DNA from 2 places in the Caldimonas brevitalea genome. Region 2 is predicted to be linked to the other one. Evidence: riboswitches for the same ligand, from Rfam matches in the RefSeq annotation. Region 2 holds a riboswitch; the other holds the start of a gene.
What was found. Region 2 has a riboswitch for glycine ahead of AAW51_RS02335 (trimeric intracellular cation channel family protein). Riboswitches for the same ligand answer to the same signal wherever they lie in the genome.
Positions count from the first base shown of each region.

Region 1 (7,581 bases), 1.5 Mb from region 2:
CGCGCCGGATGTGCTGCTCGCGCGTCTGCAGCGCCAGGCGGTAGGCCGGCGCGCCTTGTGCGTCGACACTGACGCCGACCAGACGCCCCGGCAGCGAGCGCTTGAACTCGTCCTTGCAGGCCAGGTAGGCGGCGTGCGGGCCGCCGTTGCCCATCGGCATGCCGAAACGCTGGGTGGTGCCCAGCGCGATGTCGGCGCCGAGTTCGCCGGGGGAGGCGAGCAGCGTCAGCGCCAGCAGGTCGGCCGCCACGATGGCCAGGCCGCCGCGCGCATGCACCTCGGTGATGACCGGGCGCAGGTCGCGCACCCGGCCGCACACGCCGGGGTATTGGAACAAGGCGCCGAAGCACTCGGTCTGGCCCGCCTGCTCGGCCGGGCCGGTCAGCACCGTGATGCCGAGCGGCTGCGCGCGGGTGCGCACCACTTCCAGCGTCTGCGGCAGCACGTCATCGGCGACGAAAAAGGTGGTGTTCTTGGACTTGCCGACACGCGCCGCCAGCGTCATCGCTTCGGCAGCCGCGGTCGCTTCGTCGAGCATCGAGGCGTTGGCGATCGCCATGCCGGTGAGATCGCAGACCATGGTCTGGAAGTTCACGAGCGCTTCCATGCGGCCTTGCGAGATCTCGGCCTGGTAGGGCGTGTAGGCGGTGTACCAGGACGGGTTTTCGAGCACGTTGCGCAGGATCACCGCCGGCGTGTGGGTGCCGTGGTAGCCCTGGCCGATGAAGCTCTTGAGCACGCGGTTGCGGCCGGCCAGCGCCTTCAGTTCGCGCAGCGCTTCGGCTTCCGACAGGGGCGTGGGCAGATGCATGCCCTGCGCGCGGCGGATGGCCGTGGGCACGATGGTGTCGATCAGGGCCTGCCGCGAGGCGGCGCCGATCACCGACAACATCTTGGTTTCGTCTTCGCGGGCGATGCCGATGTGGCGTTCGACGAAATCGTCGTGGGCTTCGAGTTCGGACAGGGGGGCGTGGGCGGCGGTCAGCATGGCAGGCTTTCGGTCGGCGCCCGGGACAGCGGCAGCAGTGCTGCCCCCGGGCGGCGCGGGCGGAAGGGGAGGAAGGAAAAGATCAGCTGTTCTGCACCAGCTGTTCGTAGGCGGGGCCGTCGAGCAGCGCGTCGAACTGCGCCCGGTCGGACAACTTGATCTTGAAGAACCACCCCTGGCCGAGCGGGTCGCTGTTGGCGAGCGACGGGTCGGCGCGCAGGGCCTCGTTCACGTCGATCACGCTGCCGCTCACCGGGGCATACAGGTCGGCTGCCGCCTTGACGGACTCGACGACCCCGGCGATGGCCTTCTGCTCCAGCGTCGCGCCGACGGCGGGCAGGTCGACGAACACCACGTCACCCAGGGCGTCCTGGGCGTGCTGGGTGATGCCCACCGTGGCGATGTCGTCGTCACCGGTGAGCTCGATCCACTCGTGGTCGGGGGTGTATTTCACGGTCATGTGTGCAGCTCCTGCTGTTCTCGGAAAGGGGAATCGGGGGCGGGGGTAGGCAGGCGCCGGCGCGCAGGCGCCGCACGCCACCTCGGGGCGTCAGCCGCGGTGATACCGATGCGGGGCAAATGGCATTCCGCGCACCTGCATCGGGAGGTGGCGCTCGCGCACCACGGCATAGACCGTGCCGCCGGGCGCCGTGTGGTTGACCGGCAGGTAGGCCATCGCGATCGGCTGGTTGACGCTCGGGCCGAGGGTGCCGCTGGTCACATGGCCCAGCGCGTGGCCGTGGCTGTCGACGATCTTGGTGCCTTCGCGCACCGGCGCGCGTTCGAGGCCCACGAGGCCGACGCGCTTGTTGGTGGGGCCGTGTGCGAGCTGGTTGGCGAGGGTCAGGGCGCCCGGGTAGTGGCCCTCGCGCGCGCCGCCAGGGCGGCGCACCTTCTGGATGGCCCAGGTCAGCCCGGCTTCCACCGGCGTGGTGTTGGCGTCGATGTCATGCCCGTACAGGCACAGACCCGCTTCGAGGCGCAAGGTGTCGCGCGCGCCAAGGCCGGCCGGCGCGACCTCGGGTTGGGCCAGCAGCGCGCGCGCCAGCCCCTCGGCCTGCTCGGCCGGCACCGAGATTTCGAAGCCGTCCTCGCCGGTGTAGCCCGAGCGGGTCACGAAACAGGCGGCGCCGGCCAGCTCGAAGGTGTTGCCGCTCATGAAGGTCAGGCTGGTGACGTCGGCGTTCAGCCGGGCCAGCGCCACGGCCGCCTTGGGGCCTTGCAGCGCGAGCAGGGCGCGGTCGGGCAGCGGCTGGATTTGGCAGCGGTGGCCGATGTGGGTGCGCAGATGGGCGATGTCGGCGTTTTTGCAGGAGGCGTTGACGACCAGGAACAGGTCGTCGGCGCGCCGCGTGATCATCAGGTCGTCGAGCAACCCGCCGTTGGGGTTGGTGAAGAAGCCGTAGCGTTGTTTGCCCACCGGCAGGTCGACCACGTCCACGGGCACCAGCGATTCGAGTGCCCGGGCAGCGTCGTCGCCGGACAGCCGCAGCTGGCCCATGTGGGAGACGTCGAACAGTGCAGCCGCTTCGCGGCACTGCTTGTGCTCGGCGATGATGCCGGCGTATTGCACCGGCATCTCGTAGCCGGCGAACGGCACCATGCGGGCACCGAGTTCGAGATGCAGGGTGTGCAGCGGGGTCTTGAGCAGGGCGGTGGTGTCGGGCATCACGGTCTCCGAGGGCATAAGGCATAACCACTGCACGAGTTCGTTGCAGTGGGCTGCCCTCGCTGTCCGCTTTACCTGAGAGATTGGCCGCGGCGCTTGCTCAGCGCAGACGGCTTGCCCCTTCGGTGGGCCCCCTCGTCGGCTGACTTGCAGCGTCGACCTGGGGCCTCTCTCCAGTGAGGATCGTCCGGGTGGGGACGAGCGTCAGTCCTTTTGCCTGAGCGTTCGAGCGGGGTTCCGCTCTGCGCCTTCGGCGGCTTCCGGGGAAGCTCTCTCCTGACTGCGCCGCAGTATAGCGGCGCCTGCGGCGATTGGGGCAGGAGTGGAAACGGTCCGGAAGCAAGCCGACCGGCGGCACGCCGGCAAAAACGAGCCAGACAGCCAGGGCCGGACCATTCTGCATCGCTTGCCCACTCGGCGCACCCGGCGCACGGCAAAGGCTCGCGCAGCACCGGTCGGGCGACCACGATGCGAGAAGAGAGGCGGGAGCGGGGAGGTCGGAAGAGGAGGGAAAGGAAGAGGGCGCGCGACCACCGGGAGACGGTCGGCCGGCGCGCCGGAGGGGCGCGCCGCCCGCGCAGGCGGGGCCTCGCCCCGCCTCGCTTACATCCCCGAGTAGTTGGGCCCGCCGCCGCCTTCCGGCGTCACCCAGACGATGTTCTGGGTCGGGTCCTTGATGTCGCAGGTCTTGCAGTGCACGCAGTTTTGCGCGTTGATCTGCAGGCGCTCGCCGGCACCGCTCTCGTTCGGGACGAACTCGTAAACCCCCGCCGGGCAGTAGCGGCTTTCGGGCCCGCCGTATTTGGCGAGATTGATGTTGACCGGGACGCTCGCGTCCTTCAGCGTCAGGTGCGCCGGCTGGTCTTCGCCGTGATTGGTGTTGCTGACAAAGACCGAGCTGAGCCGGTCGAAGGTCAGCTTGCCGTCCGGCTTCGGGTAGGTGATCTTGGCGCACTCGGCCGCCGGCTTCAGATAGGTGTGGTCCGGCGCCGGGCGGTGGATCGTCCACGGTGGGGCCTTGAAGCCGAGCTTGGGCAGCAGCCACTGCTCGATGCCGTTCATCACGGTGCCGACGTACAGGCCCTTCTTGAACCACTGCTTGAAGTTGCGCGCCTTGTCGAGCTCTTCGTAGAGCCAGCTCTTCTCGAACGCGGCGGGGTAGGCGCTCAGCTCGTCGTGCTGACGGCCGGCCGTCACCGCGTCGAAGGCGGCTTCGGCGGCCAGCATGCCGGTCTTGATGGCGGCGTGGCTGCCCTTGATGCGGCTGACGTTGAGGTAGCCGGCCTCGCAGCCGACCAGCGCGCCACCCGGGAACACCGTCTTGGGCAGGCTCAGGATGCCGCCGGCAGTGATGGCGCGGGCGCCGTAGCTGATGCGCTTGCCGCCTTCGAGCACTTCACGGATGCGCGGGTGGGTCTTCCAGCGTTGCATCTCCTCGAACGGGCTGAGCCAGGGGTTGCTGTAGTCGAGGCCGGTGATGTAGCCGAGCGTGACCTTGTTGTCCTCCATGTGGTAGAGGAAGCCGCCGCCGTAGGTGCTCGGGTCCACCGGCCAGCCGGCGGTGTGCAACACCTCACCGGGCTTGTGACGGCCGGGCTCGACTTCCCAGAGTTCCTTGATGCCGATGGCATAGCTCTGCGGGTCTTTGCCGGCGTCGAGCTTGAACTTGGCGATCAGCTGCTTGCCGAGGTGGCCGCGCGAGCCCTCCGCAAAGACGGTGTATTTGCCATGCAGTTCCATGCCGAGCTGGAAGCTGTCGAGCGGTTCGCCGTGCTTGCCGAGCCCGAGGTTGCCGGTGGCGACGCCCTTGACCGAGCCGTCGTCGTTATAGAGCACTTCGGCTGCCGAGAAGCCCGGGAAGATCTCGACGCCCAGGCCTTCGGCCTGCTGCGCCAGCCAGCGGGTCACGTTGCCCAGGCTGATCACGTAGTTGCCGTCGTTGTGGAAGCACTCGGGCAGGATCGGGCTCTTGAGGGCACCGCCTTCGGTCAGGAACAAGAAGCTGTCCCCGGTCACCGGCTGGTTCAGCGGCGCGCCGAGTTCCTTCCAGTTCGGAATCAACTCGTTCAGCGCGCGCGGGTCCATGATCGCGCCGGACAGGATGTGGGCGCCCGGCTCGGAGCCTTTTTCGAGCACGCAAACCGAAACCTCCTGGCCTTTTTCAGCCGCCAGTTGCTTCAGGCGGATGCCGGTGGCCAGGCCGGCGGGGCCACCGCCGACGATCACCACGTCGTATTCCATCGATTCGCGGGGACCGTACTGCTCCAGGATCTGTTGCGGCGTCATCGTCTCGTTCCTTCAATCGTATTTATGTGGGGGCTCGAGTGGGGGCTCGACGCGAGCTTCCCGCAATTCTATCGGGCCGCGGCAAAAAAACGAACGACCGTTCTATTCTTTGCACGAGGGGATGTCTCAATCTTGCACTGCGCGGGGTGTTGTCCTGCACCGCGGTTGGCCCGGATGTCCGGGCAGCGACACCTGATCACAGTCCGCTGCCGTTATCCTTGCGGCAGTACGCGAGGCCCGCCAGCGGCCCCGCTTGGTCACGACGTATACGAAGCAAAGAGGTGGTAGCGATGGCATACAGCATGGATCTTTCGGGGCGCGTGGCGCTGATCACGGGCGCCTCCAGCGGTCTGGGGACGCAGTTCGCCAAGACCTTGGCCGCGTCCGGCGCGGCGGTGGTGCTCGCCGGTCGGCGGGTCGAGCGCCTGAAGACGCTGCGGGCCGAGATCGAGGCCTCCGGCGGCGACGCGCATGTGGTGGGCCTGGACGTCACCGACATCAACAGCATCCGCTCGGCGGTGGCGCATGCCGAAACCGAAGTGGGCGGCATCGACATCCTGGTCAACAACTCGGGCGTCAGCACCACGCAGAAGCTGACCGACGTGACGCCCGACGAATACGACTACATCTTCGACACCAACACCCGCGGCGCGTTCTTCGTCGCCCAGGAAGTCGGCAAGCGCATGTTGGCGCGCGCGCGCGGGGCGGCCCCGGGCACCTACACCGGGGGGCGCATCGTCAACATCGCGTCGATGGCGGGCCTGCGTGTGCTGGGACAGATCGGCGTGTACTGCATGAGCAAGAGCGCGGTGATCCATATGACGCGCGCGATGGCGCTGGAATGGGGTCGCTTCGGCATCAACGTCAATGCGGTCTGCCCGGGCTACATCGACACCGAGATCAACCACCATCATTGGGAAAGCGAGCAGGGCCAGAAGCTGATCAACATGCTGCCGCGCAAGCGGCTCGGGCAGCCCAAGGACCTGGACGCACTGGTGGTGATGCTGTGTTCCAACGAGAGCCACTTCATCAACGGCGCGGTGATCTCGGCGGACGACGGTTTCGGCGTTTGACGACAACGGCGGGACCAGATGCGCATCGAGATCCCCGAGAACAAGAAGCTGACCTATGAGATGCGGATCCCGATCCGCTGGGGCGACATGGACGCGATGGGCCACGTCAACAACGCCGTCTACTTCCGTTATCTGGAAACGATCCGCATCGAGTGGCTGCACTCGCTGGGCGGCGCCCCCGACCCGGCGGGCCAGGGGCCGGTGATCGCCAACGCCTTCTGCAACTTCTATCGCCAGCTCGAATACCCGGGCGAGGTGTTGGCCCGGCACTATGTGGCGAACCCGGGCCGTTCCAGCTTCGACACCTTCATCACGCTGGAACGGGCCGACACGCCGGGAACCTTGTATGCGGCCGGCGGCGCCACCACGGTGTGGATCGACTTTCCGCAACAGAAGTCGGTGCCGCTGCCCGAGTGGCTGCGGGCGGCCATTTCCTAGGGCTGCTAACCTCCCGGGATGAACTCCCGGCACACCGCGGGCCGCCGGCCCGACCGCGACTGGGTGCTGGAAGCCGTGCGCCGCATCGAGGCCGACTTCCAGCGTTCCAGCGACACCCATCTGATCCCGTTGCGATTGCCCGGCTTCGCCGGCATCGATCTGTATTTCAAGGACGAGTCCAGCCATCCTTCGGGCAGCCTGAAGCACCGCCTGGCGCGTTCGTTGTTTCTCTACGCCTTGTGCAACGGCTGGCTGCACGAAGGCAGTGTGGTGGTCGAAGCGTCGAGCGGCTCGACGGCGGTGTCCGAGGCGTATTTCGCGCGGCTGCTGGGGTTGCCGTTCGTGGCGGTCATGCCCGCCACCACCTCGGCCGAGAAGATCGCGGCGATCGAGTTCCAGGGCGGGCGTTGCCACCTGGTGGACGATCCGACGGCGCTCTACAGCGAATCGCGTCGACTGGCAGAGGAACTGGGCGGCCACTACATGGACCAGTTCACCTACGCCGAACGGGCCACGGACTGGCGGGCCAACAACAACATCGCCGAGAGCATCTTCGGCCAGATGCGTTTGGAGCCCCACCCGGAGCCGACCTGGCTGGTGTGCAGTGCGGGCACCGGCGGCACGGTCGCGACGCTGGGGCGCTATGTGCGCTATTGCCACCATGCCACCCGCGTCTGTGCCGGCGATGCAGAGCGTTCGGTGTTCTTCGACCACTACATCAGCCGAGACCCGACTTTGACCCTCGCCGAAGGGTCGCGCATCGAAGGCATCGGGAGGCCGCGTGTCGAGGCGTCCTTCCTGCCCGATGTGGTGGACGCGATGGTCAAGGTGCCCGACCTGTGGTCGATTGCCGCGATGCATGCACTCTCGCAGCGGCTGGGGCGGCCGGTGGGTGCCTCCACCGGCACCAATGTGGTGGCCGCGCTGGCCTGTATGCAGGCGATGCGCGCGCAGGGGCAGGCAGGGTCGGTGGTGACGCTGCTGTGCGACGGCGGGCAGCGCTATGCCCACACCTACCACGACCGACGCTGGCTGGAAGCCGTCGGCTGGGTCTGCGACGACGAGCAGCGGGCGATGGCGGCATGGATGGATCAGGCCGTCGTGCCGGCGCCGCTGGCCGAGCGCTG
Region 1 is NZ_CP011371.1:2,014,331-2,021,911, forward strand. Features, by position in the region: gene gcvP (aminomethyl-transferring glycine dehydrogenase) at 1-988, opposite strand, end outside; gene gcvH (glycine cleavage system protein GcvH) at 1,071-1,448, opposite strand; gene gcvT (glycine cleavage system aminomethyltransferase GcvT) at 1,539-2,657, opposite strand; glycine riboswitch at 2,710-2,844, opposite strand; glycine riboswitch at 2,853-2,946, opposite strand; gene AAW51_RS08900 (electron transfer flavoprotein-ubiquinone oxidoreductase) at 3,261-4,943, opposite strand; gene AAW51_RS08905 (SDR family oxidoreductase) at 5,234-6,016, shown strand; gene AAW51_RS08910 (acyl-CoA thioesterase) at 6,035-6,454, shown strand; gene AAW51_RS08915 (PLP-dependent cysteine synthase family protein) at 6,473-7,581, shown strand, end outside.
Region 1: linked by a shared signal. The riboswitch ahead of gcvT (glycine cleavage system aminomethyltransferase GcvT) and the one ahead of AAW51_RS02335 (trimeric intracellular cation channel family protein) in region 2 are both predicted to bind glycine.

Region 2 (7,581 bases):
CCCTTGCGCACCTCGCCCATCACCGGCAGGCGCTCGTCCACGGTCTCGTGGTCGTCGCGTGAGAAGGGCTGCACATAGGTCGTGATGACACCTTCCACCGGCTCCTTCAGGTTCTCCAGCGCCTCGCGCACCTTGGGGCCATCGGTGGTGCCGGCCTGCTTGATCGCCGCGGCGAGCAGGTAGACCGAGTCGTAGCCCTGGGCGGCCGACACCGGCGACGGCATACGCTCGACCTTGTAGGCACGCTGGTAGGCCTCGATGAAGGCCTTGCGGCGCGGCGAGGTGGGCTCCTGGATGAAGGTCTGCGGCATGCGCGCGCCTTCGCCGTTGGCGCCGGCGTTGTCGATGAAGTTGGACATCGACAGGGTCCAGCTGCCCAGCATCGGGACCTTCCAGCCCAGCTTGACCATGCCGTTGGCGATCTGGGCCAGCTCGGGCCCGATCGCATAGGTCAGCACCGCCTGTGCACCCGCTGCCTTGGCCTTCAGCAGCTGCGGGGTCATGTCGACGTCCTTGACGTTGAACTTCTCGACCGCGACCGGCGTGATGCCTTTTTTGGCGAGCGCCTTTTCCAGGTCCTCGCGCCCGAGCTGGCCGTAGTTGGTGGAGTCGGCCAGGATCGCCACCTTCTTGAAGCCGCGCCGGGTCACCGCTTCCTCGACGATCATCGCGGCCTGCAGGCTGTCGCTGGCGGCGACGCGGAACACATAGTTGTCAGGATGCTGGGGCGGCAGGAACTGGCGCGTGACGGTGGAGCCGGTGGCCACGCCGGTGATGACCGGGATCTTGGCCTCTTGATAGAAGCGCTGGCTGGCCAGCGCAACGCCGGTGTTGACGATGCCCAGCGCGGCGACCACACCTTCCTTGTTGATGAGTTCCTGCACCACCTGGGCGCCGCGTTCGTTCTTGCCTTCGTCGTCGCGCTCGACGAGCAGCAGCGGGCGGCCGAGCACGCCGCCGCGGGCGTTGATCTCGGCGGCCGCGAGCTTGATACCGTCGCGCAGGCTCACGCCCATCGGGGCGGAACCACCGGTCAGCGGCGCGGTGACGGCGACCTTGATCGGCTCCGCCGCGAAGGCGTTGGTCGAAGCGGCGAGCGTGAAGCCAAGGGCGGCCGCGGTGGCCAGGGTGAGGCTGTGGCGTCGATTCATCATGCTGTCTGTCTCCTTGTGGTGCGAGCGGGTGTGACCCCCGTCTCTGCGTACCCACTGTAGAAAGACGCGACAGCTGCCGGTTGAAACTTCTTGGGCGTGCGCTTGAGCGATTTTCAAGCGACGCGCCGGGCCCCCGTCAACCGAGCGATTGCTTCATCCACTCGACGAAGGCGGCGCACTCCCAGCGCTCCAGCGCGCCCGGCTGCCAGCACAGGAAATAGTGGTTGGGCGAGGCCACCTGGCGGTCCGACAAACGCACCAGCCGGCCGTCGTCGAGCCAGGCCGCGCCGAGCTTCATGCGCATCAACGCGACGCCGAAGCCGGCCACGGCGGCGTCCAGCACCAGCCCGATGTCGTTGAACTGCGCGCCTTCGCGCGGCTCGGTCAAGCTCAGCCCGCACTCGGTGAACCAGGTGCGCCACGGCTCCAGCGGGCAGCGGATCAAGCGCGCCCGGGCCACCGTCTCGTCGCTCTGAAAGCCGTCGAAGGGCCCGACCGTGTTGAGGTACTCGGGGCTACAGACCGGGCACACCGTGTCGGACTGCAGCCGCACCGACTCGCGGTCCGGAAAGGGCCCGGTGCCGAAGCGCAGCTCGATGTCGGTCTCTTCGGCCGTCACATTGAGCATCGGGATGGTGACCTGCAGGATCAGGTCGATGTCGGGATAAGCATGCCGGAACAGCGCCAGCCGCGGCAGCAGCAGCTGGCGCGAGAAGGTCGGCGTGACCGCGACACGCAGCCGGGTGGCGCCGCCGCTGCCACTGCTGCGCCCCGGCACCTGCTGCAAGGCCGTCAAGGCCTCGCGCACGCGCGCAAGGTAGGCGGCGCCATCCGTCGTCAGCGTGAAGTCGCCGCGCGAGAACAGCTTGAGCCCCAGCTGCGACTCCAGCTGGCGGATGCGGTGGCTGACGGCACTCGGCGTGACGTTCAGTTCTTCAGCCGCCAGCGTGCCGCTGCGCAGCCGTGCGAGCGCCTCGAAGGCGAGCAGGCCCTGGATGGGCGGGATGCGGTGTGCGGTCATGCAAGCGGCGCCGGCTCAGGACTCCTTGCGCCGGATGAAACTGGCGCGCTTGGCGTCGTCGGCGTGATAGAACTGGATCTCGCCCTTGCGCCACACGCCCAGCCAGATCATGTTGCGCGAGAAGGCGTCGTGGTCGGCGGCCGAGAAGGGCCGGTCGTAGGACGTGACGACGCCGGGGTAGGGCCGCTCCAGGTTCTCCAACGCCTGCTTCAATACATCGGCCGAGGTGTTGCCGCGGGTCTGGAACACGACGCGCATCATCAGGTGCACCGCGTCGTAGGTCTGCGCCGCGGCCATCAGCGAGCCCAGCGGCTGGGTGCCGGCATGGCGCTTGAGGCGAACCAGGAAGGACGCCCGGCGCTCGTTGGCGAGGTCCTGGATGATGGTCTGCACCATCATCGCGCCTTCCACCGCGGGGCCGGCGCGCTCGGGCAAGGTGCGGAACGACAGGGTCCAGGGGCCGTACAGCGGGCCCTCGAAGCGCGCCTGGGCGCGCGCCTCGGCGAGCACCGCGAGCTCGGCGCCCAAGGTGTAGCCGAGGATCACTTCCGCCCCGGCGGCGCGGGCCTGCTGCACTTGCTCTGTGAGCCGGCGCACGCCTAGGTCGAAGCGTGCGGTGTAGACGGGCTTCAGTTGCTTCTCGGCGAGGAACTTCTCGACGTCCTTGAGGCCCCCCTCGCCGTAGCCGGTGGCGTCGGCGAACACGGCGACCCGCGTGTAGCCGCGCTTGACGATCTCGTCCACCAGGAAGGCCGCCTGCAGCGTGTCGCGCGCCGACATGCGGAAGACAAAACTCTTGTCGGCCGGGTACTTGGCCGTCACGGCCGACCCGGTCGCCACCGGCACGACCAGCAGGTGCTTGTGGTCCTGGAACACATCGAGCGACTTCAGGGCCACACCGGTGTTGCAGTAGCCGACCGTGAAGTCCACCTTCTGCTTGAGCACCAGGTCCTCGGCCTGTCGGCGGCCTTCGTCGGGGTCACCCTTGTCGTCGCGCGTGACCAGTTCGAGCTGCCGGCCCAAGTAGCCACCCACCTCGTTGATTTCCTTGACCGCCAGCTCGGCGCCGAGGCGGGCGCTGTGACCGAACTCCTGCGATCCCCCGCTGAGGGGGCACACGAAACCCACCCGCAGCGGTTGCGACGCCTGTGCGTTCGCCATCGCGGCGAACGATGCGAACCAGGCGGCAAGCAGCACTCGACCCATCGTCATGTTTTGTCTCCAGGTTGTGTTTTTTGGCGATGTTGCAACTGCTTTCATTTGGTGAGCATCAGGTGGAACCCTCCTCCGTGGAGGGCTCGACGTGACATATGCGGCCGCGGCGGGTTGGCTCGGGGCGGAAGCAAAGCCCGTGTTGCCCGGCCTACAGTCTCAGCCCGATGTAGGCTCGAAGTGCCCGGCGCAGGCGTGAGCTCAGTCCCAGCGCTGGCGATAGGAGAACGTCGGCAGGCGCCAGCCGCGCCAGACGGCGCACAGGCGCAGTGTGAGTCCGGCGGAGAAACTGATGGCCGTGTTCAGGTCGTCCGCGACACCGTATTCGCGCAGCAGCAGGAACAGCAGGCAGACCGCAAGAGACACGACGGCATAGAGCTCTTGGCGGAACACGACCGGGACCTGGTTGCACAGGACGTCGCGCAGCACCCCGCCGAAGATGCCGGTGATCATGCCCGCCATGATGACGACGGGTGGTGCGTAGCTCATCTGCAGGGCCACGTCGCTCCCGATCAACGAGAACGCCACCAGGCCCATGGCATCGAGCACGAGGAAGATGCGCTTGAGGTGATGCAAATACCTGGCCACCAACGTCGTCAGCAGGCCAGCGGAGATGACCAGGTACACATGGGCGGGATGCTGGGTCCATCCGACCGGAAAGTGCCCGAGGATGACATCCCGCAGCGTGCCCCCACCGAGTGCCGTGACGAAGGCGATGACGGTGACGCCGAAGAAATCCATGCTGCGGCGGCCGGCGGCGAGAGCGCCCGCCATGGCTTCGGCGGCGATGGCGACAAGGTAGACGATGGTCAACATCAGGACTCCAGAGTGGACGCAGGACGCGCGTCACGCCGACGTGCACCTGCTGCGCCTCTCCCCCTGTCCTTGAACCTGAGAGTTTCAGCTGCGCCTGCAGCCTGCCCCTTCGGTGGGCCGTGACGGCCACTCTCCAGTCGGCGAAAACGTGCGACTGCGGTCCTTTTGCCTGAGCGATGATGGGAGTTTGCGCCTTCGGCGGGGGTTTGCGGCCCCGCTCTCCCGCAGTGCGCGACCATGTTACTTCAGCGGCAGCCTTGCCGTCTGACGGCCTGCTGAGGCGACCTCGACGGGCCACGGAGGGCGAGGCCAACGTAAAGGTTCGGCATTGGACATGGGCGCGGGAAAGGCCCAAATGAAAACGCCCAACCGAGAGGGGTTGGGCGTCGCGCATTTTTGGGCGCACAGGAGAGCGACCTCTTGAACACCGCCTAGTCGTGCGGCGCGTGACCGATGGCCAGGTACCTGCCGATGTCGTGCTCGAAGGCGGCAATCGTGTGCTCCGAGATGGGGACGTGCAAGAGCACGGTTCGCGCCACTTCGGCATGCACCACGAAGCGCTCCAGCACTTCATGGCGCGCATCGTCCGGCAGTGCGTGCAGCACCGCTGTCATCAGCGCATCGAGCGCGATGAGCGAACCCTTGAGCTCGCAGATCCGCTCGGTGGTCTCTTGCAAGTCCTTCATCGGTTCCGCCGAGGGACGCAGCAGGAGTGCAGGTGCGTCAGATCGTGCGGATGCGCGACGCCTGCGGACCCTTCTGCCCCTGCGTCACTTCGAACTCGACGCGTTGGTTTTCGGTCAGCGTCTTGAAGCCGTTGCCCTGAATTTCCTTGAAGTGCGCGAAGAGATCCTTGCCGCCATTGTCGGGGGCAATGAAGCCGAAGCCCTTGCCTTCGTTGAACCATTTCACAGTACCGGTTTCGGTGGCCATATCGTCATTCCTTGATGGATTCGTTAAAAAGATGCCCCAGCTTTCGCCGGTGCAGGTCAGCAGCTTCCTGACTTGGAAGCCGAGTGATTGAAATGCTTGCGAACCGCTGACCATCAGCGACGCGGTTGTCGAGAAGAAGGCGCCAAACCTCGGCGCTCGAGGTGGCGGAAAGTGATGCGCCCCTTCGTCAGATCGTAGGGGGACAGTTCCAGGGAGACGCTGTCGCCGGCCAGGATGCGGATGTGATGCTTGCGCATCTTTCCGCCGGTGTAGGCGATGAGCTTGTGCCCGTTCTCCAGCGTCACCCGAAAGCGGGAGTCCGGCAGGATCTCGTTCACGACGCCGTGCATCTCGATCAGTTCTTCTTTGGCCACGGTGTTCACTCCTGGTTCGTGGATGGGGGACGGGCGGTGCGAGACAGGGCCTGACAAGGGCCTGCTCACATGGCAGGGGCTGTGCGAGGGCGGCGCTCGGGCACCAACAAGTCACTGCCGGCGTGACCCGCGAGGGTCGACGAGGGTGTCTCGGGTTTACGCTCGGTCTCTGCGGCTCGAAGGCGGTTTGCAACCGCTCGGTTCGGCACACGGGAAAGTTCGCGCCAGCATGGCACTTCCGCGTGTGTGCCGTGCTCCCGACGTTGCCTCTCGTTTTGGGGAAGAGAGGGCGGGAAAGAATCAAATTGGGCCGAAAACAGTCCGAAAACGCAGACCGGCGGCACCGACAGGATAAGGGCCCGAAAGCACCCGCCAGCGCGGGAAAAGGCCCAAGAAAATGCCCAACCGAGAACGGTTGGGCGCTGAATCTGGTCACGCAGTGTAGCACTGGTTCGAACGTCCTGCTCGGTTCGCGAAGAAATCGAACACGTGCATGTCTTTGACGCGAGGCGTGCGTCCCTGCGGCAGGGGCAGTCCAGGCGCCGGCGACCACCTTGACTCACTTCGTTCGCGCGGCCTGCCGCCACAACACGGCTGGCAAGCCTCCGCACAGCATCAAGACGGTGCTGGGCTCCGGGACAGGAGGTCGAGGCAAGTTTGCTAGGGCTTTGCGTGCGCCGACGCGGCGGGCAGCAGATGAATGGGCGCTGGAAGCCCCGGCCTACAACCGGTAGGTCTCGCCGTCAGCCGGCACCAGCACGCGCTGCGGGTCCATCCCCTTCTCGGCGATGAAGTCACGCAGTTCCTGGCGCGTTTGCATGCCGTGGTTGACCGCCTCCATGTGGGTGCCGATCACTGTGGCCCGCGGGGCGGCCTGATAGGCACGCGACAAGTCTTCCTTGCCCATGATGATCGCGCCTTCCAGCCCCTCGATCCTCGCATAGCCGGTGTTCAGGATGATCACGTCCGGCATGTACTGCTTGAGCGCGTCTTCGACCTGTTGGTTCCACACGGTGTCGCCCGCCACATAGACCGTCTTGCGGCCAGGACGCTGGAAGACGACACCCGAGACAGACCCGAGCAGTTTGCCGGCGACGACCATGGTCTTGTCATCGCCATGCTGACCACCGGTCTTGCTCAGGCGTGTGCCGTTGAACATCGTGTGCTCACCGAGCACGCGCACGTCCGTGAAGCCGTCCTGGCGGATGCTCGCCGCATCTTGCTCATCCTGCGCAAAGATCGGCACCCCTTTCGGCAGGCGCTGCCTGGCCACGTCGTCCCAGTGATCCAGATGGGTGTGGGTGACGATGACGGCGTCGGCCTTCATCACCTCTTCGAGGGGCAGCGGCAGTTCGACCAGCGGGTTGCGCAGGTGGCTGTTGCAGGTGCCTGCGAACCCCGGGTAAGCGCCCTTTTCAGCCAACAACGGGTCGATCAGGTAGGTCGCGCCAGCGTAGGTCACCTTGAGCGTGGCGTTGCGGATCTGCTGGACCTGCACCGTCTGGTCGGTCGTGGACGTCTCGGCCTTGTGAGTGCCGGCACCCAGTGCGTCAGCCGCGAGGGGCGTGTGGAAGAGGTCAGAAGGATTCATGTCTGTCTCAGTGTTCGAGGTGGATGAAGGCGCGCGACGGCCGTCGAGGGCGTGTCAGGATTTTCTGGAGGACGAACGCCGCGGGCCATCGGCCCAAAGGACGACTGTCGATAGAATCGGGCCAATTTCGTCACCCCCTCCCGAGTTCGCCCATGCAAGCCATACGTGTCGCCGTCGTCGCCTTCGAGGGGGTCAGCCTGTTCCACCTCTCGGTTCCCGCGCTGGTGCTCGGCGTCGAACCCGCTCCGGCGGGTCTTCCGCGCTATGAGGTGAGGTACTGCTCTCCACGACCTGGCCCGGTGCGCTGCTCGCAAGGCATGGTGATCGACGTGCCGGAAGGTCTGGGCCCGATGTTCGACGCCGAGCTGGTGATCGTGCCGGCCTGGAGCCATCCGGCCAACCGCGCCCCGGCGGAGTTGATCGACGCGCTGCGCAAGGCGCACGAACGGGGTGCGCAAGTGGTGGGGCTGTGCCTGGGCG
Region 2 is NZ_CP011371.1:533,360-540,940, reverse strand. Features, by position in the region: gene AAW51_RS02350 (ABC transporter substrate-binding protein) at 1-1,151, opposite strand, end outside; gene AAW51_RS02345 (LysR substrate-binding domain-containing protein) at 1,291-2,175, opposite strand; gene AAW51_RS02340 (ABC transporter substrate-binding protein) at 2,191-3,387, opposite strand; gene AAW51_RS02335 (trimeric intracellular cation channel family protein) at 3,589-4,203, opposite strand; glycine riboswitch at 4,257-4,350, opposite strand; glycine riboswitch at 4,351-4,438, opposite strand; gene AAW51_RS02330 (hypothetical protein) at 4,635-4,889, opposite strand; gene cspE (transcription antiterminator/RNA stability regulator CspE) at 4,927-5,136, opposite strand; gene infA (translation initiation factor IF-1) at 5,250-5,510, opposite strand; gene AAW51_RS31300 (hypothetical protein) at 6,070-6,129, opposite strand; gene AAW51_RS02315 (MBL fold metallo-hydrolase) at 6,232-7,101, opposite strand; gene AAW51_RS02310 (GlxA family transcriptional regulator) at 7,254-7,581, shown strand, end outside.